DNA from 4 places in the Mycolicibacterium sp. P4_G11 genome. Region 3 is predicted to be linked to each of the others. Evidence: predicted binding sites of a transcription regulator. Region 3 holds the regulator's gene; each other region holds the start of a gene.

Region 1 (5,826 bases), on a different contig from region 3:
CGGTCAGGACCATCCGGTAGTGCGCGTGGCCGCTGTTCATGCGCTCGAAGGCCTCGGCGGCCTGCGCGAGAGGTCGTTCCTCGATGACGGCCCGTACGCCCGTGAGCGCGGCGAAGTGCAGCGTCTCCTCCACGTCGCGCGAGGTGCCCGACGGATGCCCGGTGATCGAGAAGCCGCCGTTGATCAGGTCGAGTGGACTGACCGGCAGGGGCTCGGGAGTGACGCCGACGGTCACGAGCTCGCCCTCGGGCCCGAGCCCTGCGACGGTGTCGGCCATCGCCTTCGAGCTCGCCGCAGTCGCGAGTACAACCGCCGCCCCGCCGAGACGCTGTAGTTCGGCGGCGACATCCGAGGCGTTCGAATCGATGTAGTAATGGGCACCGAGTTCCTTCGCGGCGGCCTCCCGCTCGGGGCCGCGAGCGATCGCGACCGTCTCGAAACCCATCGCTCGGGAGAACTGCACCCCCAGGTGACCGAGTCCGCCGATGCCGATCACCGCGACCAGATCACCGGCCTTGGCGCGCGTCTTGCGCAATCCGTTGAACGTCGTCACGCCCGCGCACCCCATCGGGGCAGCCTCGGCGAACGAGAATTCGTCCGGAATCCGAGCCAGCGCCGTTGTCGGCACGATGACCGATTCGGCGTAGCCGCCCGGGTAATGCCAGCTCGGCACCTCCATGCGGACGCACTGCATGAAGTAGCCCCGGCGGCACGGCACACAGCGGTTGCAATTGCCGCCGAACCAGCCGACCGCGACCCGATCGCCGACGAAGAAATCCTCGACACCGTCGCCGAGTTCGGCGATGGTGCCCGCGATCTCGTGGCCGAGGGTGATCGGCCACGAAAGTCCGGGGAAGTGCCCTGCGTAGAACTCACGGTCGGTGCCGCACACGCCGCAGGCGGCGACGGCGATCCGAACGTGATCGCGGGGCGGAGAAACAGTGTCGACTTCTACGAGAGTGAGCGGCGCGTTGGCTTCCGCAACGTGAATTGCCTTGTGAGTCGCCATGGCCCTGACCCTATGAGGGATGTGCAGTTAATGGAACGGCCAGCACGCACCGGTATGTTGACCCCATGATCAGCACCCTGTCCCTCATGCCGGACTTCATGGATCCGGTCAAGCTCATCGCCTATTTCGGCACCTGGGCCCTGGTCGGGTTGTTGGTCGTCATCTTCGTCGAGTCGGGCGTGCTGTTCCCGATCCTGCCCGGCGACACCCTGCTGTTCGTCGCGGGCATGCTGGCTGCCGGCACCGCCGCCCAGGCCGAGGTCGCCGCCGAGGCCAACTTCAACATCTGGCTGCTGATGGTGACCATTCCGCTCGCGGCCATCCTGGGTGGGCAGGCAGGGTACCTCATCGGACGCTTCCTCGGCACTTCGATGTTCAAGCCCGACGCCCGCGTCCTGAAGCAGAAGTACCTGGACGAGGCGCACACCTTCTTCGAAGAACGCGGGCCGTTCGCGATCCTGCTGGCCCGCTTCGTGCCGATCGTGCGCACCCTGGCGCCGATCACCGCCGGCGCCGCCAAGATGGGCTACGCCGCCTTCACGCTGTACAACGTCATCGGCGCGATCGTGTGGGGCTGTGGCATCACGCTGCTGGGCTACTGGCTGGGAGGGTTCCCCATCGTCCAGAAGCTGCTCGAACCGATCTTCGTCCTGATCCTGGTCGCGTCCATCACGCCGATGATCTGGCACTGGTACCAGCGCCGCAAGGCTGCCGCCGAGGGCGTCACCGAGGGCTGAACCGGCCCTCTCGAAAAAACTTTGGTCACTTTGTTTTCGCTGGTCACGGTAGGTAACTAGCGTCACATTTCCCGCGGTCTCTTGTCGGCGGTTCGAACTATTGTTCGAAGTATGGGAAGTGATCGCGCCGCCATCTTCGCCGCGTACGCGGCGGCCGAGGATGCGGTCGCCGAGCTCAACGCGTTCGACTACAGCGGCCTATCGGTCGCCGACCAACTCGAACTCCTGTCACGCAGGGAAACGCTGATGCGCCGCTTCCCGGTCGCCGGTCATGCCCTGCTGGCCGGTCTGCAAGCTCAGAGCACCCCGCGCGACATCGGCGCGAAAAACTGGGCTGATGTCCTGCGGATCCGGCTGCACATCAGTAGTGAGGATGCTCGGCGGCGGGTCCGCCACGGTGAACACCTGGGCCCCCGCAGGGGCCTGACCGGGGAGGCCCTGCCGCCGCTGTGGGAGCAGGTAGCCGCCGCCCAGGCCGCTGGCGAACTCAACACCGAACACATCGAAGTCATCGCCAACGTTCTGGCCGCGCTGCCGTTGTGGGTAGATCTGGCCACCACGGTCCAGTGCGAGCAGTCGTTGGTGGCCGGGGCGCGCCACCAGACCCCCGAAGAACTGCGCGCCGCAGCGAAGAAACTGATGGACGAACTCGATCCGGACGGTCCCGAACCCGACGACTCCGAACCCGAACCCAAACGCGGGATGAAGACGGGTAAGCAGCGCTCGGACGGCACCAGCGAGGTCAGCGGCACCGTCGATGCCGAGACCCGCGCCTACTGGGATGCGATCAACGAAAAGTGGGCCGCCCCCGGCATGTGCAACCCCGCCGACCCACAGCCCTGTCTCTCCGGCACACCCACCCAGGAACAGATCGACAACGACACGAGGACTCTGGCCCAGCGGCAGCATGACGCGTACAGGATGGTCGGCCGGATGATGCTGCAAACCGGGATGCTCGGTGCGCACAACGGCCTTCCGGTCACGGTCGTGGCCACCTGCACGGTGGCCGACCTCGAGCGCCGGGCCGGTGTCGCGGTCACCCACACCGGAACGAAACTGCCCATTGGGGACCTGATCAGGATGGCCGGTAAGGGTGCCCGTCACTATCTGGCGGTGTTCGACCAGCACACCAGCATCCCGCTGCATCTGGGCCGGGCGAGGCGCACCGCCACACCCGGGCAGCGCCTGGCCTTGTTCGCCGCGCACCTGGGTTGCACCCGACCGAACTGCACCGCCGCGGCCTCGCGCTCCCAGGCTCATCACCTGGTCCCGTGGAAGCACGGGGGCGGCACCGACATCACCAACCTCACCCTGGCCTGCGGACCGGACAACCGGGCCGCCGACACCGGCGGCTGGAGCACCACCATGGGCCCCGACGGCCGCACCCGCTGGACCCCACCACCACTGCTCGACGTCGGCCAACCACGAACAAACCAGTACCACCACCCGACGCTGTATCCCGCGGAGAGCGGTGATGGCGATGCTGAAAGTGACAGTCCCGCAAGCTGATCCGGCGCGCAATGGCGCGCCAGTCATCCACAACGCCTCGCCGCGTCGCGGGGCGGCGCAGCCGGCAGCTGGGACTACAACCCCAGGACGGTGGCCAACTCCCGCAGGCCTGGCCGCGGGTCGGCCGTCGGGTGCTCGCCGAGTACCTGCACGACCACGTGGTCGGCACCTGCCTCCAGATGCGCCTGCACCTTGGCCGCGGCGTCGTCGACGCTGCCCATCCCGACCAAGGCGCGGGCCAGTCGCTCGGACCCGCCACGGACCAGATCGCTCTCGTCGAAGCCCTGGCGCAGCCAGGAGTTTCGGTAGTTGGGCAGGCCGCTGTAGACGTTCAGGTGATCGTGGGCACGACGCAGCTGTTCAGCGTCATCACCGCCGACGACCACCGCCTGCTCGGAGACGATCCACTTGTCCGGCCCGAGGATGTCCCGTGTCGTCTGCGTCGCGGCAGGCAGCACCAGGTACGGATGCGCGCCATCGGCCTGACTGCCCGACAACTCGATCATCTTGGGGCCCAATGCCGCGAGCAGCCGAGGCGGCCGGCCGACCCCAGGCTCGATGGCGTCCGGTACGGCGGCCATCCGCTCCAGATAGCTGCGCATCGTGGCGAGCGGCTTTTCGTAGGTGCCGCCCATCCCGCGCTCCACCAGCGGGCCGTGACTGACGCCGAGGCCCAGCACGAACCGACCCGGGTACAGAGCGGTCAGTGTGCGAGCACCGGCCTCGGCGGCCGACGGAAGACGCACGTGAATGTTGGCGATGCCCGTGCCGACCACCAGCCGGTCGGTGGCCGCGAGGAAAGCTGCCGACTCGGTGAGGCACTCCTTGCCGACGGTCTCAGGCAGGAACAGCGATCCATAGCCCATGGCTTCGATGTCGCGGGCCACGGCCTGCGCGTCGGGCATGGCCCAGCTGTCGCTGGCCCACCAGACGCCGATGCGGGACGGGAAGTCGATACGCGCGCGCTGAGTGGTCACCCGTCCACAATCGCCTACCGCCACCCACACGGCGACGCGGGGTCACCCCTGGAGCCGGCCCGACAACTCGTGGGCCTGCTCGAGCAGCAGCCGCCCCAGTTCGCGTCGGCGGCCGGCCCGGAACCGGGTTTCGACGCCGGTGAGGCTCAACGCCCACTCGGGCAGGCCGCGCCGGTCGAACACCGCGGCCGCCATCCCCCAACTGCCTTCGACCAGCAGCGCGGGATTGACCGCGTAGCCCGCGCGCCTCGTCTGCTCGATGCGCTTGCGGATGGCCGCTTCGGAATGTGTAGGCCCCCAACTGGTTTCGGGCTGCTCGCGGGAGAAGTAGTCGTCGACGTCGGCGGCCGGCAGATGGCTGAGGATGGCCAGGCCTGCGCTGGCCACGCCGAGCGGAAACCGGATACCGACCTGCAACACGTGGGAGCGCAGCGGGAAGCTGCCCTCCTCGCTGAGCACGCAGACGGTCTGATCGCCGCGGCGGGCGGAGAAGAACGCGCTCTCGCCGGTCTCGCGGGCCAGTCGGGTCACCACCGCGCGCGCCTGATCGGTGACGTCGTGGTGTTGCGCCGCACCGACGCCGAGCAGGTACAGCTCGGGGCCCAGCGACCAGCGCCCGGTTTTCTGATCCCGGCTGACCAGATGTTCGTCGGCGAGTGCGGTCAGCAGCCGGTGCGCCGTCGGCCGGGCCAGACCTGCCAACTTGCCGAGTTCGGTGGTGGAGGCGCCGTCGGGTTCGGCCGTCGCCACCGCCCGCAGCATCGCCCCCACGCGGGCGACGACATTCGGACCGGTCATCACCACATGGTAGGCGTTCACTGAATGAACGCCCACGGCATCACTGCTCATCATGTGAACACTTTTGACCTGCTTCGAGCAGAGACTTGCCGTGTCAGCGGCCTGGAGTGAAAAGTGGGTGCCGCGTTTACTGAATGAACGGCGTGTTTGACTGGATGGAGTGCCATGACCTCGAAGGTGTACGCCTCGGCCGCCGCAGCGGTCGCCGACATCGGTGACGGCGCCACGCTGGCCGTCGGCGGATTCGGCTTGTGCGGAATCCCCGACCAACTCATCGATGCCATCGCAGCGTCGAGTGCCACCGACCTCGAGGTGTTCTCGAACAACTGCGGTGTCGACGGTGTGGGCCTCGGTGTGCTGCTCGGCCTCGGCAAGGTCCGCCGGGTCACCGCGTCGTACGTCGGCGAGAACAAGGAGTTCGCCCGTCAGTACCTGTCCGGCGAACTGGAGGTGGAACTCACCCCACAGGGCACGCTGGCCGAGCGGATGCGCGCCGGCGGCGCCGGCATCCCGGCGTTCTACACCCCGGCCGGCGTCGGCACGCCCGTCTCCGACGGCGGCCTGCCGTGGCGGTACGCGGCCGACGGTTCGGTCGCGGTTGCCTCGCCGCCCAAGGAGATTCGCGAATTCGGCGGCAAGCGGTACGTGCTGGAGGAGTCGATCAACGCCGACTTCGCCCTGGTGCACGCACTGCGCGCCGACACCGCAGGCAACCTGGTCTTCAACAAGACTGCCCGCAACTTCAACCCGTTGGCCGCGATGGCCGGGCGGATCACCATCGTCCAGGTCGAGGAGC
Region 2 (5,826 bases), on a different contig from region 3:
GACAGCGGCCTCGCGGTGCTGCAGGACCTGTATGCGAAGTGGCCGTTCTTCCGGACCGTGCTGTCCAACATGGCGCAGGTGCTGGCCAAGTCGGATCTCGGCCTGGCAGCGCGGTATTCGGAGCTCGTGGACGACGAGGCGCTGCGCCATCGGGTGTTCGACAAGATCGCTGCCGAACACGAGCGCACCATCCGGATGCACGCCCTGATCACCGGGCAGGATGACCTGCTCGCCGACAACCCGGCCCTGGCGCGGTCGGTGTTCAACCGGTTCCCCTACCTGGAGCCGCTGAACCACCTCCAGGTCGAGCTGCTGCGCCGCTACCGGTCAGGCGACGAAGACGAACTCGTGCAACGCGGCATCCTCCTGACCATGAGCGGGTTGGCCACCGCGCTGCGCAACAGCGGGTAGCGGCGATTTTGGCCCGCCGTTAGACGAACGGCGTCGAGCCGTGGTGGGCGGCGCGCGCCGGCCGGCTTGCCCGGCCTTTGACGAGCAGGAGAACGCTCTTTTTCATCAACATCGCCCCGAGGGCGATGAGTAAGACGATGGCTGCGATCGCGACGACGACGATCAACGCCTGGGTGCTGATGATCATGCTGGCTTCTTGGGGTGGTTGAGTAGGGTACCGAGCTTCAGATCGATCGGATTTGAGCGATGGGTTTCACGAGCTAGGTTGGGGCACAACACAGTCCGTCACCTTCGGATTGACACCCAGGTAGTTGAGTGGTCCTGCGATCACGGTGACCGCGATGGTCCCCACGCTGGCACAGTTCTGCTCGGCGTGGGTGAAGTAGCCGCGTTGGCCAGTGGCGAAGGCGCCGATGACCAGCCATACGACTACCAATAGCCCTGCATATCGCATGATGTTTCTCCTCTGACGTTCGGCCGGGCAGCTGCGGGGAGTTGCGTCACCTGGCAGTGGTAAGTGGTCGCGCCGTGTCCACGCCGCGGTGAATCACCATCGGCGAGATGTGTTGCCGGCCAGTGCTAGTAGTAGTGGCGGCGGCCGAAGGCGGGGCGTCCCATCCGTCCCATGGCCATCAGTACCAAGCCGATGACGAGAAGGACGACCCCGATGGGTACCAGGGGCAGGTTGGTGTTGAGCAGCAGTCCAGCGATGATGAGGACGATTCCGACGACGATCATGGCGTCTACCTCGTTTCGATGCCGATGTGGTTGGGGGATGGCCGGCTAGGGTTTGAAAGCGTTTTTGATGTGGGAGCCGGCCTGTTTGGCGTTGCCTTTGAACTGATCGACTCGGCCTTCGGTGCGCAACCGGGTGTTGCCGGTGCTCTGGCCGATGAACTTCTTCAAGGCGCCTTTGACGGCCTCGGCCTTGTTGGCCAGTGTTCTGGTGATGCTCATTGGCTGTCGCCTTCCTTCTTTTGGTTACGCCGCGACTGCGGCTGACGCTGGTGATCGCAGGCGGGTGTTACCGCGGCTTGTCGGCATGCGCGGTGCCCGCAGGTCGCGGACCGCGCGTCCACCGCTGGAGCAAGGCAAACCTGCTGTGCCCCAACGTAGTTTGCTGTCGCTTCACCGGTGATCCGGTGGTGGTGTCGGCCTGCTGATGCTCGAGTCGTTGGTCGCGCTCCTGGTTGAGCAACGCGGTTTCACGTTGGGAATCCTTGAGCTGGTGTCGGGCATCTCGCCCGCGTCCCGCGGTACGCCGCGCGCCTGCCAGCAACACGGCAAGACCCAGCATCGCTACTGCGCCGACCACGATCCCGGCCAGGAACACCGCGCCGGTCGACCCGGTGACGTGATAGCCCAGGAGCGAGAAGTTGTCGGTCAGCGGATGGGCGGCCCCGGCGTTGGTGAGCACACCGGCGAATCCTGCGATCACCGCCACGAGCAGTACGACGAGTCCAATGATGACGATCATGGTGGCACCTCAGATACTGCTAGAAGTCCAGTACACGCCCCATTTTCACTGCTGTCAACAGTGTAGAACTACAGCATTGACCTACGTTGTCGCGAGTAGCTGACCAGCCTCTTCGGTGATGCGGTAGCAGGCGTGGGGGCGAGGTGCGGTTCGCGGCGCGCCACGCGGTATTTGTCTGCCGCGCAGTTCATCGGCCGACCGGGCGCTCGGCAACGGTGGGGCGCTGTGTAGCGCCCAATCAATTTGTGGGACTGTCACTTTCGCCGTCGCCCTCACCTTCGGCGGGGTAGAGCTGCGGGTGCCAGTATTGGTTGGTGCGGGGTTGGTCGACGTCGAGCAGCGGTGGTGGGGTCCAGTGGGCGCGGCCGTTTTTCATGGTGGTGGTCCAGCCGCCGGTGTCGGCGAGGCGGTTGTCGCAGCCGCACGCCAGGGCGAGATTGGTGATGTCGGTGGGTCCGCCTGCGCACCAGTCGGTATTCACGTGGTGGGCCTGGGAGCGCGAGGCGGGGGCGGTGCAGTTGGGGCGGGTGCAGCCGTGATCGCGGCCGAACAAGGCCAGTCGCTGTCCCAATGATGCGGTGCGTCGGGCGCGGCCCAGGTAGAGGGGGACGTTGGTGTGCTTGTCGCACACCAGCAGGTAGGGGTGGGCTCCGCGGGCGGCCATCCGGATCAGGTCGGGGATCGGGAGCTTGGAGCCGGTGTGGGTGAGGGCCAGGCCGGCGCCGCGTTCGAGTTCTTGCAGGGTGGTGGTGACCACGACGGTGACGGGGAGACCGTTGTGATCGCCGAGGTTGGTTCCGAGGGCGATGCGGCCCATGGCGGCGAGGGCGTCGTGGTTGCGTTGGTCGGCGCTGCGGGTGTCGTTGTCGATCTGGGCCTGGGTAGGCGTACCGGACTGGCACGGTGTGGGGTCGGCGGGGTTGCACATGCCGGGGGCGCCGAGTTTGGCCTGGACTGCTTCGAGGGTGGCGCGCGCTTCGGGGTCGAGCCAGCCTTCCACTTTGGACATTCCGTCGGGTTGCTGCCTACTGATGCGGAAAGCGCGTTTGCGGGCCCGTTCGGCGTCATCGGGTAATGGGCCGTCCTGGTCGAGCAGGTACAGCTGCAGATCGGCGGCGGCTTTGAGTTCTTCGGGAGTTTGGCCTGCGGCGGCGTTGGTGATCAGGGTTGCTTCGCACTGGCTGCTGGTGGTGGTGTCCACCCAGTCGGGCAGGTTCTCGAAGAACGTGTTCATGACCGCGATGTGTTCGGTGCCGATGGCGCCGGCAGCTTGGGCTGCGGCGATGTGTTCGTGTGCCGGTGCCAGCGCCTCGCCGGTGATGGTGGTGCGCGGGCCCAGGTCGGCCATGTCGCGGACCCGTCGCCGGGCGTCCTTCGCGGAGATGTGCAGGCGGATGGTCAGCACGTCGGCCCAGCTCTTGGCGCCGACCTCGCGCGGGGAGGTTTGCGTGTGCAGGCCCGCCAGGAGGGCGTGGTCGGCGACCGGCATACGACGGGCCAGCACTTCCCGGCGTGAGAGCAGCTCGAGTTGGTCAGCGACTGATAGGCCGCTGTAGTCGAACTCGTTGATCTCGGTGATCGCATTCTCCAGCGCCGCGTGCGCGGCGAAGATGGTGGCGCGGTCGGTGGCCATATTCGAACAATAGTTCGAAGTACTGACAAGAAATCGTGGGAAATGTGACGCTAGTTACCTACTGTGACCAGCGAAAACAAAGTGACCAGAGTTTTTTGGGCGGTGCACGGATGGCGGTGGAAATCGTGGCCCAACTGCGCCTTGGGACGCCGTTGGTCTGTGCCCGAGGACTGTCGTGGGTAGGCGGCAGGCGCGCTACGGCGCCCAACCGCGAACGGACTTCAGCACGCCACGCACGGCACTCTCGGTGACCGCGATGGGCGACAGCACCGTCTCGGCGACGCCGACGATGGCCTCGACGCGCGTCACGATCGCCTCCATCCGATCGACGACTCCAAAAATGCGGGGCGCGAGTTCGTCGATCTGGGTGATGGTCTCGTTGAACCGCGACATCGTCGTGTCGAGATTGTCGGTCAGCCCGCTGAGGGTGGCCAGCGTGCCTTCCATGTCGACCAGCAGCGCATCGACCTGCGAGACCGTGACGTCGGCGTTCAGTGCCGCCTGCGTGAGCGTCCGGATGCGGCCGCCGACCGGACGGGTCCGGCCATCGCCTTTGTCGACCATGGCTACAGTTTCGCCGCCGCGGCCGCGTCGAGCAACCACACGGTTGCCTCGGTGCCGATTGCGCCGGCCGCTGGAATGTCATCTGCCGCAGCGCCTCCGACCGCGGCTGCCACCGCGTCGGCCTTCTCGGCGCCGGCCACGACCAGCCACACCTGACGGGAGCGACGGACAGCGGGCAGGGTCAGCGTGATCCGTCGCGGCGGCGGCTTGGGGGAGTCGGTGACGGCGACGACGTACCGCGCGGTCTCGCGGACCGCGTCGCTGTGCGGGAACAGCGAGTTGACGTGACCCTCGCCGCCCATGCCCATCAGGTGCACGTCGAATTCTGGTGTGGACGCGCCGTTTCCGGACACGACGGCCAGCTCACCTGCGTAGGCGGCAGCCGCGGCGTCGATGTCGTCACCGAATTTGCCATCGCTTGCGGCCATCGCGTGCACGTTGTCGGCCGGAATGGCAATGGAATCCAGCAGCGCTTCCCGGGCCTGTTTGATGTTCCGGTCAGCATCGTCGGCCGGGACGTAGCGGTCGTCGCCCCAGAACAGGTGCACTTTGGCCCAGTCGATCGGATGTCCGCCGACATGCTTGAGCAGCTTGATGCCGGTACCGCCGCCGGTCAGCACGATGTAGGCCACGCCGCGGGCCTCGATGGCGCCGTTGATGGCCGCCACGAGGCGGTCGCCCACTGCAGTCACCAAAGCGTCTGCGTCGGAGTACTTTTCGATGATCTGCTCAGACATAAACGACCTTGTCCAGGCCCTGCAGGGCGCGGTGGTAGATGTCGTCGGCGTCCAGCCGCCGCATCTCTTCGGCGAGGCAATCGCGGGCTTCTCGGCGTGCCAAGGGAATCCGGGCATCGGGCCGGCCGGTGCGGGTGAGCTTGGCGGTGACGCCCTTCTGCGGCCGACTCAGCGCGATGACCTCGCTGGGCCGTACCAGCTCGACCTTCAGGTCGCCGACCGTCCGAGTTACCTGGCCGTCGATGCAGCTGGCCAGCCAACCCGCCAGGATGTCCAGTGCCGGTTCATCTTTCAGCCCGGACACCAGCGCCGAGGTGATGGGTTCGTAGGGCGCCTGGTCGAGAGCTGAGGCGAGCAAGGCCCGCCAATACGTGACTCGGCTCCAGGCGAGGTCGGTGTCGCCGGAGGTGTAACCGGCCAAGCGACTCTTGATGCAGCTCAGCGGATCGGTTCCGTTGGTGGCGTCGGTGATCCGCCGGATCGCGAGCTTGCCCAGCGGGTCGGCTGCAGGCACTGCGGGCGCAATGTCGGGCCACCAGGTCACCACTGGGGTGTCGGGCAGCAGAAACGGCGTGACGACGCTGCTCGCGTGGCCCGCCAGCGGGCCGGAAAGCCGAAGCACCACAACCTCATTGGCGCCGGCATCGCGTCCTACCCGCAGCTGGGCGTCCAGTCGCGCCTCGGTGGCGAGCCGGTCGCCGGGAATGACGACGATAACCCGGCAGGGGTGCTCGCGGCTGGCGGTGTTGGCCGCCTCGATCGACTCTTCCAGCATCACCTCGGTGTCCGGGGCGACCACGAGCGTCATCACCCGGCCCAGGGTGATGGCGCCCCCTTCTTCGCGCAGCGCGACGATCTTCTTGTTGATGGCACCGGTGTTGGTGTCGGGCAGATCGACAATCACTACGGTCGCCTCCATTCGCGGCCCGACCGCTGCAGCATCTCGAATGCCGAATCCGGGCCCCAGGTGCCGGATTCATAGGCGTCGGGCTTACCCCCGGCCT
Region 3 (5,826 bases):
TGCTCGCCGGCATGGAGCCGGACCTGCGCTGGGAGCGTTTCATCACGGCGGTGCGGCTGCTGTCCGAACGGCTCGGTGTCCGCCAGGTCATCGGGCTGGGCGCCATCCCGATGGCGGTCCCGCACACCCGGCCCGTCACCATGACCGCTCACGCGGGCAACAAGGAGCTCATCGCCGAACACACGCCGTGGGTGGGCGAGGTGCAGGTTCCGGCCAGTGTGTCGAACCTGTTGGAGTACAGGATGATTCAGCACGGCCATGAGGCTTTGGGTTTCACCGTGCATGTGCCGCACTACCTGGCGCAGACCGCGTATCCGCCGGCCGCCGAAGCTCTGCTGGGTGAGGTGTCCCGGATCGCGTCGCTGCAGATTCCGCTGCATGCGCTGTCGGAGGCGGGCGCCGAGGTGTACACCAAGATCAGCGAGCAGGTGGAGGCCAGCTCAGAAGTCGCTCAAGTGGTCAGTGCACTGGAACAACAGTACGATTCGTTCGTCGCTGCTCAGGAGAATCGGTCGTTGCTGGCACGTGACGAGGAACTACCCAGCGGCGACGAGCTCGGCGCCCAGTTCGAACAGTTCCTCGCCGAACAGTCGGGTGACGGTTTCACCGATCCCCGCCCCGGCGACGACGGCACCGCCGGCGACTGACCCACGCGGTCGGCCCGCCGACACGATGGGAAGGAGCGACGATGCCCGACGGAAAGCCCACCCTGCATTCTGTGCGTGACGTGACACCCCGCCTGGAATTCCGCACCATCCACGGCTACCGACGGGCATTTCGGGTGGCAGGCTCCGGCCCGGCGATCCTGCTGATCCACGGGATCGGCGACAACTCCACCACGTGGGAAACCGTGCAGAAGCGCCTGGCCCAGCGGTTCACCGTCATCGCCCCGGATCTGCTGGGACACGGCCAGTCGGACAAACCGCGCGCCGACTACTCGGTGGCGGCGTACGCCAACGGCATGCGGGACCTGCTCAGCGTGCTGGACATCGAACGGGTGACGGTCATCGGGCATTCGCTGGGCGGCGGCGTGGCCATGCAATTCGCCTACCAATTCCCGCAACTGATCGATCGTCTGGTGCTGGTGGGTGCCGGCGGTGTCACCCGCGACGTGAACATCGCACTGCGGGTCGCGTCGATGCCGTTGGGTACCGAGGCCCTGGCGTTGTTGCGAATTCCGTTGGTACTGCCCGCGCTTCAGCTCGCCGGGCGTCTCGGCGGCGCGGTACTCGGGTCGACCGGACTGGGTCACGATCTACCGAACATGCTGCGGATTCTCAACGATCTGCCCGAACCCCGGGCCTCATCGGCCTTCGGTCGGACCCTGCGCGCGGTCGTCGACTGGCGCGGCCAGGTGGTCACGATGTTGGACCGATGTTATTTGACCGAAGCCATTCCGGTGCAATTGGTTTGGGGCACGCACGACGCTGTCATCCCGGCCGCCCACGGAGAACTGGCGCACGCCGCGATGCCGGGTTCCCGGCTGGAGTTCTTCGACAACTCGGGACATTTCCCATTTCATGACGACCCCGATCGATTCGTGGAGCTCGTCGAGAATTTCATCGACACGACCGCGCCGTCGGTCTACGACCGCGATGCCCTGCGCGGCCTGCTGCAGGCCGGCGTCACAACAAAGACGATGGATGCCTCGTTCGACATGAAAGCCGCGGTGTTCGACGCACTGGAGACCGACGAACGCAGCGCGACCTAGCTGCCGTCAGCCCGGCGACGTCACGCCGCGGTGTGCGCGCAGCGCCTCGATTTCGCGCTCGAAGTCCTCGGCGGACGAGAACGAGCGGTACACCGACGCGAACCGTAGATAGGCGACCTCATCGAGGTCACGCAGAGGACCGAGGATCGCCAATCCGACCTCGTGGCTCGGCACTTCGGGAGATCCGGTGGCCCGCACCGCATCTTCGACCTTCTGCGCCAGTTGGTTCAGGGCATCGTCGTCGACCTGCCGACCCTGGCAGGCGCGCCGCACACCCTTGATCACCTTGTCCCGGCTGAACGGCTCGGTGACGCCGCTTCGTTTGACCACCGCGACCACGGCGGTCTCGACCGTGGTGAACCGGCGACCGCATTCCGGGCATGACCGGCGACGCCGAATCGCCTGCCCTTCATCAGCTTCTCGTGAATCGACCACACGCGAGTTCGGATGCCGGCAGAACGGACAGTGCATCACCGCTCCTTCGCCGCACCGACAATCGACCGTTTCGAACGGTCTCGAGCCTACCCGTGCCGCTCGGGCGCGGCCGGGCGCCGTGCCGATCAGGGTGCGCACGGGCTGACCTCAGCCGACCGGGGCGATCAGCGTCTGCCCGGCGTCCAGGGCGACCGAGGGCAGCTTGTTCAGTTCCTTGATGCGGTCGACGACGGCACTGACGGGCGCGTCGGGAGCCACCCGCCGGGCGACCTGCTGAATCGACTCACCGGTCTGCACCCGGACCACGGCGAGCTGCGCGGGCACCGATGCCGTCGATGCGGTCGGCTGGACAGCCTCCCCGAACTGCGCCACCAGGCCCAGCCACACCGTGATCCCCGCCGCGACCAGGGCCAGGATCACCGTGGTCAGCGGGGTGATCGGGTTGCTCCGATGCGAGGCGCGGGAGGTCAGCACGCCGGTACCGCGGTGCCGGAACGCCGCACCCGAGGGACGGGAACCGGCCGGCCGCAGCCGGGCCTGGCGGTGCCGATTCACATCTGCGCGCCGAGGCACGGCACGGACGACGACGTCGGTCGGGTATTCGCGGGTGATGGTGGTCATGTCGGTTCCTCTCGGGAGTTCGTACATAGGTTCGATAGCTCGTATGTTCGACTATATCGCCCAAACGTTCGAACGGTAGAACATGTGATCGAACTGTTGCGAACGATACGACCACCCACCGACAAGTTGCGTTCCGCTACTTCGGCCCCGCTTTCGCCACGTCACGACCAGATCTCGGGCGCGACACGCCGACCGACCCGATCTCGAACACATGTTTGATGAATCGTGTGCACTGGGCTAGATTCGTCCCTATGAGCGACAGCACCGAAACCCCGGACGCCCAGCCAGGCGGACGGTCCAGCAGCCTCACCGAACGTCAACGGACCATCCTCGACGTCATCCGCACCTCGGTGACCACGCGCGGCTACCCGCCCAGCATCCGGGAGATCGGCGACGCGGTCGGCCTGACCTCCACTTCCTCGGTGGCTCACCAACTGCGCACGCTGGAGAAGAAGGGCTATCTCCGGCGCGACCCGAACCGCCCGCGCGCCGTGGATGTCCGGGGCACCGACGAGACGAACGGCGCCACCGTCACCACCGATGTCGCCGGTTCGGACGCGCTGCCCGAACCGACCTTCGTCCCGGTGCTCGGCCGGATCGCGGCCGGCGGTCCGATCCTCGCCGAAGAGGCCGTCGAAGACGTCTTCCCGCTGCCCCGTGAACTCGTGGGCGAAGGCTCGTTGTTCCTGCTGAAGGTGGTCGGCGAGTCCATGATCGATGCCGCGATCTGCGATGGCGACTGGGTCGTCGTGCGGCAGCAGAACGTGGCCGACAACGGCGACATCGTGGCGGCGATGATCGACGGCGAAGCCACCGTGAAGACCTTCAAGCGCACCAAGGGCCAGGTGTGGCTGATGCCGCACAACCCGGCGTTCGATCCGATCCCGGGCAACGACGCGGTCGTCCTCGGCAAGGTCGTGACCGTCATCCGCAAGATCTGACGCCTGCCAGACCTATAGGTGAGCCCCGCTGCAGTCGCTCGCAGCGGGGCTCAGCCGTCGGTGCCGTCAGCCTCGGACGAATCCGTTGGTGACCGCGAATTCCTCACTGGCGAACCAGATTTCGACGTCGGCTTCGTCGTATCCGGGAGAGCCCGGCACCCAGTACAGACCTGACTTGGTGTTGGCCTTGATGCCATAACCGTCGGGCGGCTCCGCACCGGTCGCGACGCGGAACGACATCTGCGCGGTCTCGGGCTCTTCCGCCCCCAGCGCATGGTGCCGGCCACTGGCCGGACCGGCCGCCGCGGCGTCCTCCGCAGCCCTGTCGTCGGTAAGCGTGTCGTCCGCGGACGGCTCGGCCAAAGGTTCGTCTGCCGGCTCAGGTTCGAGTACCTGTTCCTCGGGCTCGTCGGCTTGCTCTTCGGCAGCCGGCGCAGCCCACACGCGGTCGCCGGGGTTCCGAGGCCGAAGGCCCGCGAAGCCCGCCAGCCCGGCCGCCGTCAGGCCCGCCGCCGCGCCACCACGACGCAATGCGTCCGGAAGCTGCACCGAGACCGTGGGCTCGTCGGCGGGCTCGTCGTCGCCGTGCGCCTCAGGCTCCGCCACCTCGTGGACCTCGTCAGCCGGCACGTCTTCGGGGGTCTCGACCTCTTCGGCGACCTCTGCCTCTGCAGCGGTCTCGGGCTCGCCCTCGGACACCTCGTCCGCAGGCTGCTCAGCCGTGAAATCGGGGTACACCGTCGGCGCGGTGTCGATGACATCCGGGTTGCTCTGGAAGGCCGGGCCGCCGTGCGGATTGTCGAACTGCTGGTCCTCGGCCGCGAATTCGTCGGCGTACTCCCCCTCGTCGGCCGGGGCGTACTCGCTGTCGACACCGCCGTCCGCGTACTGCGGGTCGCCGTACTCCCCGTCGCCGAACTCGTGGTCGTCGTAGTCGTACGCGTCTTGCTCGTCGAAGGCTTCCTGACCGGCGCGACGCCGACGCCGCAGCAGCGTCGCGATGACGATGCCGACCACCACCAGCAACAGCGGGATGATCGCCAGCAGCCACCACCAGTGGAACTGGTACCACTTGCCGGGCTGCTCGGACTGCGCGCTCACGCCGCCCGGCACGTCGGCGCTGGGCACCTGTAGACCGCTCAACTGCGACGCCAGCTCCGCCGGTTCAGTGCTGAACGACCGGCTGGACTTGTTCCACGAGATCGAGCCGCCCGTGAACTTCTGGCTGACGACGTCGCCGCTGACGGTTTGGTCGGCGGTCGGCGCGCCGAGCTTGCCGGCCGCACCGCCCAGCTTGTCCCACGCGGCGTTCACAGCGCCGCGGACGACGAAGGCGCCGTGGTCGGGCGTCCAGAAGATCGTCGGGTTGTCCGCGGCGGCGAACGTCGCGATCCGGCTCTTCGGCGATACGCCGCCGTCGGTCTCGTTGCTCGCCGGGAATCCGAGGTCGCCCTGCGGCCCACCGGCCGCGCGGTACTTGGCCAGCACGTCGCCGGTGACCGCGTGGGCACCGGTGGCCGGCGAATAGAAGATGGTGCCGCCGGCGAAGTTCTGCGCCACCCCGTCACCGACCTTGTACTGGGCACCCTGCTCGTCGCCGAGGGGACCCTGCGGCCCGCCGGCCGCCCGGCGCGCCGCGGCGATGGCCGACGTCGCATCACCCGGCACGTCCACCCCGGTCAGCTGGCCTGCCAGGTCAGCGGGCGTGGTGGTGAACGCCTTGGTCTTGGCGTTCCAACTCACCTCACCGCCGGTGAAGGGCTGCGAGACGACGTCGCCCTGCCAGGACTCGTCGGCGGTGGGCACGCCGAGGGTTCCCGCCGATCCGCCGAGCTTGTCCCAGGCGACGTTGATCGCACCGCGAACCACCCAGGCGCCGTTGTCGGGCGTCCAGAAGATGACCGGCTTGTCGGCCGCACTGAACGTGCTGTTCCGGCTGTCGGTGGCCTTCCCCGCGCCCTCGTCGATGGTCGGGAAACCGAGATCGCTGTCCGCGGCGCCGCCGAGCGCCTGATACTTGTCGAGAATTGCGCCGTAAATCAGATGGGCGCCGGTGCCCTCGGTGAAATAGATCTTTCCGCCCGCGAAGTTCTGCGCATAGCCTGCGCCGACCTGGTA
Region 4 (5,826 bases), 320 kb from region 3:
AATGGGTTGACGCTGGAGCCGGGCATGGCGTTCAGCGTCGAGCCCGGTGTCTATTTCGCGGGGCAGTGGGGCGCGCGGATCGAGGACATCGTCGTCGTCACGGACGACGGCTGCGTGTCCATGAACAACCAGCCGCACGAACTGGTTGTGGTGCCCGTTTCGTAAGGGTTGTTGTCAAGATCGGCTAAGAAAGACAAGATCAACGCCATGGCTGAAATCCGCCGTGGCCGCACGGGACGTGCCGCCAAACTGGCAACCCTTCCTGCCGGCATCGCAGGCCGCGCCGTACTGGGCGTCGGCAAGCGCATGGCCGGCAAGTCGAAAGACGACGTCAACGCCGAGTTGGTCGAGAAGGCTGCTGAGCAGCTGTTCCAGGTGCTGGGGGAGCTCAAGGGCGCCGCGATGAAGCTCGGACAGGCACTTTCGGTGATGGAGGCCGCGATCCCACCGGCATTCGCCGAGCCGTATCGCGAAGCGCTGACCAAGCTGCAGAGTGACGCCCCGCCGCTGCCGGCGGACAAGGTGCATCGCGTGCTCGACAGCCAGCTGGGCACGAAGTGGCGCGAGCGATTCCAGTCCTTCGATGACGAGCCCGTCGCCTCCGCGAGCATCGGTCAGGTGCACAGCGCGGTGTGGGGCGACGGCCGTCGGGTCGCGGTGAAGGTGCAGTACCCGGGCGCCGACCAGGCGGTGCGCGCCGACCTCAAGACCCTGCGGATGCTGACCACGCTGTTCAAGCAGGTGGTTCCGGGCGCCGACGTCAAGAGCATCATCGACGAACTGATCGAGCGCACCGAGGAAGAGCTGAACTACCGGATCGAAGCGGACTATCAGCGTGCCTTCGCCAAGGCTTTTGCCGGGGATCCGCAGTTCTACGTGCCGGCGGTTGTCGCGTCGTCCCCGAAGGTGGTCATCACCGAGTGGATGGAGGGCCGCAAGCTCTCCGAGATCATCACCAGCGGCACCGAAGACGAGCGCAACCGGTGCGCGCACATGCTGCTCGAGGTCACCATCAGCGCCCCGTACCGCTGCGGCCTGCTGCACGTCGATACTCATCCGGGCAACTTCATGCTGCTCGACGACGGGCGGTTCGGCGTCATGGACTTCGGCGCCTGCGCGGTCCACGAAGGCGGCCTGCCGCGGGCAACCGGGCCCATCCTGCGGCTCGCGCGGGACGAGAAGTGGGAGGAGATGACGACCTACCTACGGGAGGAAGGTTTCATCCCCGCCGGGGCCACAGTCTCTCACGAGGAGATCAACGCCTACCTGCTGCCATACATCGAACCGTTGCGGCACAAGAGCTTCCACTTCAGCCGCCGGTGGCTGCAGGGCATCGCCGCCACCGCTGCCGATATCCGCAGCGAGCAGTTCGCCGCGACGTTCAAGACCAGCCGTCAGCTGAACCTGCCGCCCAACTACCTGATGATGTTCCGGGTGCTCGGTGGTCTGCTCGGGATTGCCGCGCAGCTGGACGCGACCATCAACTACGCCGAGATCGTCGACAAGTGGGTGCCCGGATTCCACGAGGACTGACGAGTTCGGCGCAGTAACTCCGGAGTCGTCGCGGCGGGTGGAACTCCCTGCTGGACAACATGTTTGACCTCACTGGTCACTTTCGGCACAGGTGTCCCAAACTGCAGAAAATTGTCGGTGCTTCGAACTAGTGTTCGAACATGGACGTCGACAACCCCACTGCTGTTGAGGAGGCTTACGCCGGCCTGGACACGGCACAGGCGCGGGTTGCGGCGGTGGACTACATGGCGTTGTCGGTGCCGGAGTTGTTGGCGGTGCAGTCCCATCGTGAGCAGATGCGGTGCGCCGCCCAAGCGGTTGATCATGCCGTGGTGGCCGCGTTGCAGGCCCAAACCACCGCACAGGAGATCGGGGCGAGAAACTGGTCCGACGCCCTGCGCATCCGGGACCGGCTCAGTAGCGAGGAGGCTCGCCGCCGGGTGCGGCACGCCGAACTTCTGGGCCCGCGGCGATCGTTGACCGGGGAGGTGTTGGCGCCGCTGCGTCCGTATGTCGCTGCAGCCGTGGCTGCGGGGGCGATCAATGCTGATCATGTCGATGTCATCGAATCGTTCTTCGCCAAACTGCCCACCTGGGCGGCACTGGCCGCCCTCGATGAATCTGAACTGGCGCTGGTGGCCGCCGCCCGCAACCTCACCCCGGAAGGGTTGCGTGCTGTGGTCAAACGCAAGCTCTACGAACTCGATCAGGACGGTCCCGAACCCGATGATCGCGACCCGGAACCGGATCGGGACCGCGCCCTGGTGCTATCGAGGCAGGCTGCCGATGGCGGCAGTGAGCTGAGGGGCCGGCTCACACCCGAGGCACGCGCGATCTACGAAGCGTTGATGGTCAAGTACGCGGCCCCTGGCATGTGCAACCCCGCTGATCCGGTGCCGTGCACTTCCGGGACGCCGTCGCAGGAGCAGATCGACAACGATCACCGCACCCTGGCCCAGCGCCAGCACGATGCCTGGGTCACGATGGGCCGGTTGCTCCTGAGCGCCGATTTGGGTGAGCACAACGGCTTCCCAGTCACCGTCGTGGCGACCTGCACCCTCGAACAACTCGAGCAGCGCGCCGGGGTCGCGCAGACCCACACCGGCAGCTCCCTGCCGGTCACGGATCTGGTGAACCTGGCCGCCCAGGCAGGGGCATCCTGCTACCTCACGGTGTTCGACAACCATGCCGATGTTCCGCTGCACATGGGGCGGGCGCGGCGCACCGCCACCACCGGTCAACGTCTGGCCCTGTTCGCCCGCGACAAAGGCTGCACCCGTCCCGAGTGCACCCGGCCCGCCGCCGACTGCCAAGCCCACCACGCGGTCGCCGACTGGCGTCACGGCGGCCGGACCGACATCACCGACCTCACGCTGGCCTGCGGCCCCGACAACCGCCTGGCCACCGAGGGTGGCTGGACCACAGAAATGCGAAACGGCCGCGCACACTGGACCCCACCACCACTGCTCGACGTCGGCCAACCAAGAACCAACACCATCTACCAACCCCAGCTCTATCCCACCGAGAGCGGAGACGACGAAGGCGGTGAAAGTGACAGTCCCGCAAGCTAACCCGGTGTCAATAGCGCCCGGTGGCACGACACGTCGGTGCGCTACGGATGTCACGCATCAGGCCGACCGTGTCACCATGCCCGCGTACGGTTGGCCGATGCCCGATTTTCTGGCCACGACCCGAGACGGCTACGACCGTGCGGCCGCGAACTACGTCGCGCGCTTCCAGCACCATCTCGACGACAGGCCGGTGGACCGGGCCATGATCGGCGCCTTCGCTGAACTGGTACCGCGAGGCCCCGTGCTCGACGTGGGCTGCGGCACCGGGGTGGCTACCGCGGCACTAGCGGCCGCCGGCTTGGACGTGACCGGAATCGATCTGTCTCCCAACATGATCGAGCAGGCGTGCCGGCACAACCCGGGCCTGGCGTTTCGGGTTGGCTCGATGCTCGACCTCGATGCGGAGGACGGCAGCGTCGCCGGGCTCTGCGCCTGGTACTCGATCATCCATGTGCCCGACACGCATCTGCCGCGCGTCTTCGCCGAGTTCCACCGGGTGCTGGCGCCTGGCGGCGTGGTGCTGCTGGCATTTCAGGTCGGCGACGAACCGCGGGTGCTGACGGACTTCGACGGTGAGCCGGTGAACTTGACGTTCATCCGTCGTCAATCGACGGTCGTCGCAGATCTCTTGTCGAACAGCGGTTTCCGTGTCTATGTCGAACTGGTCCGGCAACCGGACGACGGACTCGAATCCACCGCGCAGGCGTATCTCATTGCGCGTCGAGCAGTTTGACCAGCCGCTTCGTCGCGACCAGCCGGAATGACGCGTCCAGCAGCTCACGGACCTCGTTCCAGTCGACTTTCGCCGCGGTGAAATCGAGCCCGAGCCAACCGGACGGTCCCATGTAGGCGGGGTAGTAGAAGCGCGAATCCTGTTCCAGCGCTGCGCGGTCGGACTCGTCGACCTTGACCAACAGGGAGTGCGGGTAGGCGACCATCTCGCCGGTCACCTTCGAATTGCCGCCGTACATCGCGAACATCTTGGGTGCACAGAACACCGGGCGACCCCAAGACACCTTCTCGAAGGCTTCGGGGAAGCTCAGCGCCACCGCTCGCAGCTCCGCCAGGCCGGGGTCGTCATCGTCGAACATGATCGGATGCGGCACATTGCCACGGTAACCCTTGACCTGCCCGCGCGGTGGCATGAGGACGACCAACCTTCAAATTGACTGTGCATCAGGTTGGCGATTCCTGTGCGATCGGTAATTGTCGCGCGTTATACATTCCGGATGACAGCTGGAAGCTTTGTTGGTCGGGTCGGGGGTCTGGCGGTCGCACTGGGGATCGGTACCGCGCTCGCGGGGTGGAGTGACTGCCCCGCCTGGGCCGATACCGCCGCAGGGGCGGGAACGACGTCCCAGACATCCCAGTCGGGCCAGTCGGCAGGTGCATCGTCGGACGCCCCGGCGAAGAAGCAGCGGAAATCGGCCAAGTCGAAGTCGAAGCCCGCCAACAAGGACCAGGCCGCCAAGCCGGAGAAGAAGGTTCAGCAGCCCACTGCCTCCGAGAAGCCGACCGCCTCCGACAAGCCGACCGCCGCCGACAAGCCGGCAGCGGCCGAGCAGGCAAAGCCCACGGCGCGGGTGCGCCCACCGCGCGTCGCTCGCATCAAGCCAGCCGAGCACGTGACGGCCGCCGAGCCGGCCAAGACTGTCGCGGCGCCGACGGTCACCGCTGCCGTCGCGTCGCAGGCCACGAGCGAACAGCCCGCCGTCAAGGTGGCCGCGGTAGCCACCGCTCCCATCGCCAAACTCACCAAGGCCCTGCGGTCGCTGCAGGCGCCGGTGTCGCCGCTCAGTGCGACGTCGGTGCTGGTGGCCCTGGCCGCGGTCCGCGACGAGTTGGAACGCAATACCGTCAAACCCGCCAGTGCCGTTGCACCGCAGTCGGTTTCGGCGCTCGCCGACACCACGCCCAACGTCCTGGTGATCGGCGTCGACGGCACCAATCTGAGCCGCGTGCTGGCCGACCCGGCCAACGCCAATTTCTTCCAGCTGATGCAGGGCGGCACCACGGCGCCGGCCAGCATCGTCGGCCACACCACCATCAGCAATCCGTCCTGGACCGCCATCCTCACCGGCGCCTGGGGTGAGAAGACCGGTGTCATCAACAACATCTTCAATCCGGCGGTCTACAAGAAGTGGCCCACGGTGTTCAACCAACTCGAGACGTTCAACCCCGGTATCCAGACCACCGCGATCGCGAACTGGGACGTCATCTCGGCCATCGCCGTGTCGGGCTCGGTCGGCGCCGACCACGTCGTCAACATCTCCCACATCGCGGGCGACGCCAACTGGTCACTCACCGACGACGCCGTCGGCGACGCGACCGAGGCCGCGATCGGCGCCGCCGACCCGAACAAGCCGAACTTCGTGTTCAGCTACTTCGTCGGGGTCGACGAGAACGGACACAACTACGGCGGAGCCTCCACGGCCTACGCCGACGCGGTGCGAAATGTCGACCGCAACATCGGCGAGATCATGCAGTCGGTCAACGACTGGGAAGCGGCCACCGGGGAGCAGTGGACCGTCATCGTCGTCACCGACCACGGCCACCAGGACAGCAAGGGCCTCGGACACGGCTTCCAATCACCCAATGAGACATCGACTTTCGTCATCGCCAACAACCCGGACCTGTTCACCGCCGGCGGCGTCAACCTGAAGTACCAGATCGTCGACGTCACGCCGACGGTCGTGACGCTGTTCGGCGGCACGCCCGCCCCCAAATCCGACGGTGTCTCGAT

The links. The regulator LexA, encoded in region 3, represses DNA repair genes until DNA is damaged. The targets are predictions, from matches to a motif close to CGAACANNTGTTCG.
Region 1: AC1U2B_RS17345 (HNH endonuclease signature motif containing protein) is a predicted target of LexA. The motif match lies at 1,840-1,853, and genes of this name have one in related genera.
Region 2: AC1U2B_RS21260 (HNH endonuclease signature motif containing protein) is a predicted target of LexA. The motif match lies at 3,525-3,538, and genes of this name have one in related genera.
Region 4: AC1U2B_RS01250 (HNH endonuclease signature motif containing protein) is a predicted target of LexA. The motif match lies at 1,657-1,670, and genes of this name have one in related genera.

The regions. Positions count from the first base shown of each region.
Region 1 covers NZ_JBFUJW010000006.1:621,180-627,005, forward strand. Annotated here, with positions in the region: gene AC1U2B_RS17335 (alcohol dehydrogenase catalytic domain-containing protein) at 1-1,009, opposite strand, end outside; gene AC1U2B_RS17340 (VTT domain-containing protein) at 1,075-1,746, shown strand; gene AC1U2B_RS17345 (HNH endonuclease signature motif containing protein) at 1,858-3,255, shown strand; gene AC1U2B_RS17350 (LLM class F420-dependent oxidoreductase) at 3,330-4,232, opposite strand; gene AC1U2B_RS17355 (IclR family transcriptional regulator) at 4,275-5,030, opposite strand; gene AC1U2B_RS17360 (CoA transferase subunit A) at 5,196-5,826, shown strand, end outside.
Region 2 covers NZ_JBFUJW010000010.1:6,625-12,450, forward strand. Annotated here, with positions in the region: gene ppc (phosphoenolpyruvate carboxylase) at 1-411, shown strand, start outside; gene AC1U2B_RS21235 (hypothetical protein) at 431-598, opposite strand; gene AC1U2B_RS21240 (hypothetical protein) at 665-865, opposite strand; gene AC1U2B_RS21245 (DUF6131 family protein) at 991-1,149, opposite strand; gene AC1U2B_RS21250 (CsbD family protein) at 1,195-1,368, opposite strand; gene AC1U2B_RS21255 (hypothetical protein) at 1,436-1,888, opposite strand; gene AC1U2B_RS21260 (HNH endonuclease signature motif containing protein) at 2,127-3,521, opposite strand; gene AC1U2B_RS21265 (hypothetical protein) at 3,717-4,085, opposite strand; gene pgl (6-phosphogluconolactonase) at 4,088-4,822, opposite strand; gene opcA (glucose-6-phosphate dehydrogenase assembly protein OpcA) at 4,815-5,726, opposite strand; gene zwf (glucose-6-phosphate dehydrogenase) at 5,726-5,826, opposite strand, start outside.
Region 3 covers NZ_JBFUJW010000001.1:582,247-588,072, reverse strand. Annotated here, with positions in the region: gene AC1U2B_RS02850 (proteasome assembly chaperone family protein) at 1-647, shown strand, start outside; gene AC1U2B_RS02845 (alpha/beta fold hydrolase) at 689-1,711, shown strand; gene nrdR (transcriptional regulator NrdR) at 1,718-2,182, opposite strand; gene AC1U2B_RS02835 (LysM peptidoglycan-binding domain-containing protein) at 2,294-2,767, opposite strand; gene lexA (transcriptional repressor LexA) at 3,019-3,708, shown strand; gene AC1U2B_RS02825 (LGFP repeat-containing protein) at 3,775-5,826, opposite strand, start outside.
Region 4 covers NZ_JBFUJW010000001.1:258,724-264,549, forward strand. Annotated here, with positions in the region: gene AC1U2B_RS01240 (M24 family metallopeptidase) at 1-165, shown strand, start outside; gene AC1U2B_RS01245 (ABC1 kinase family protein) at 208-1,533, shown strand; gene AC1U2B_RS01250 (HNH endonuclease signature motif containing protein) at 1,674-3,083, shown strand; gene AC1U2B_RS01255 (class I SAM-dependent methyltransferase) at 3,181-3,816, shown strand; gene AC1U2B_RS01260 (MmcQ/YjbR family DNA-binding protein) at 3,794-4,189, opposite strand; gene AC1U2B_RS01265 (alkaline phosphatase family protein) at 4,313-5,826, shown strand, end outside.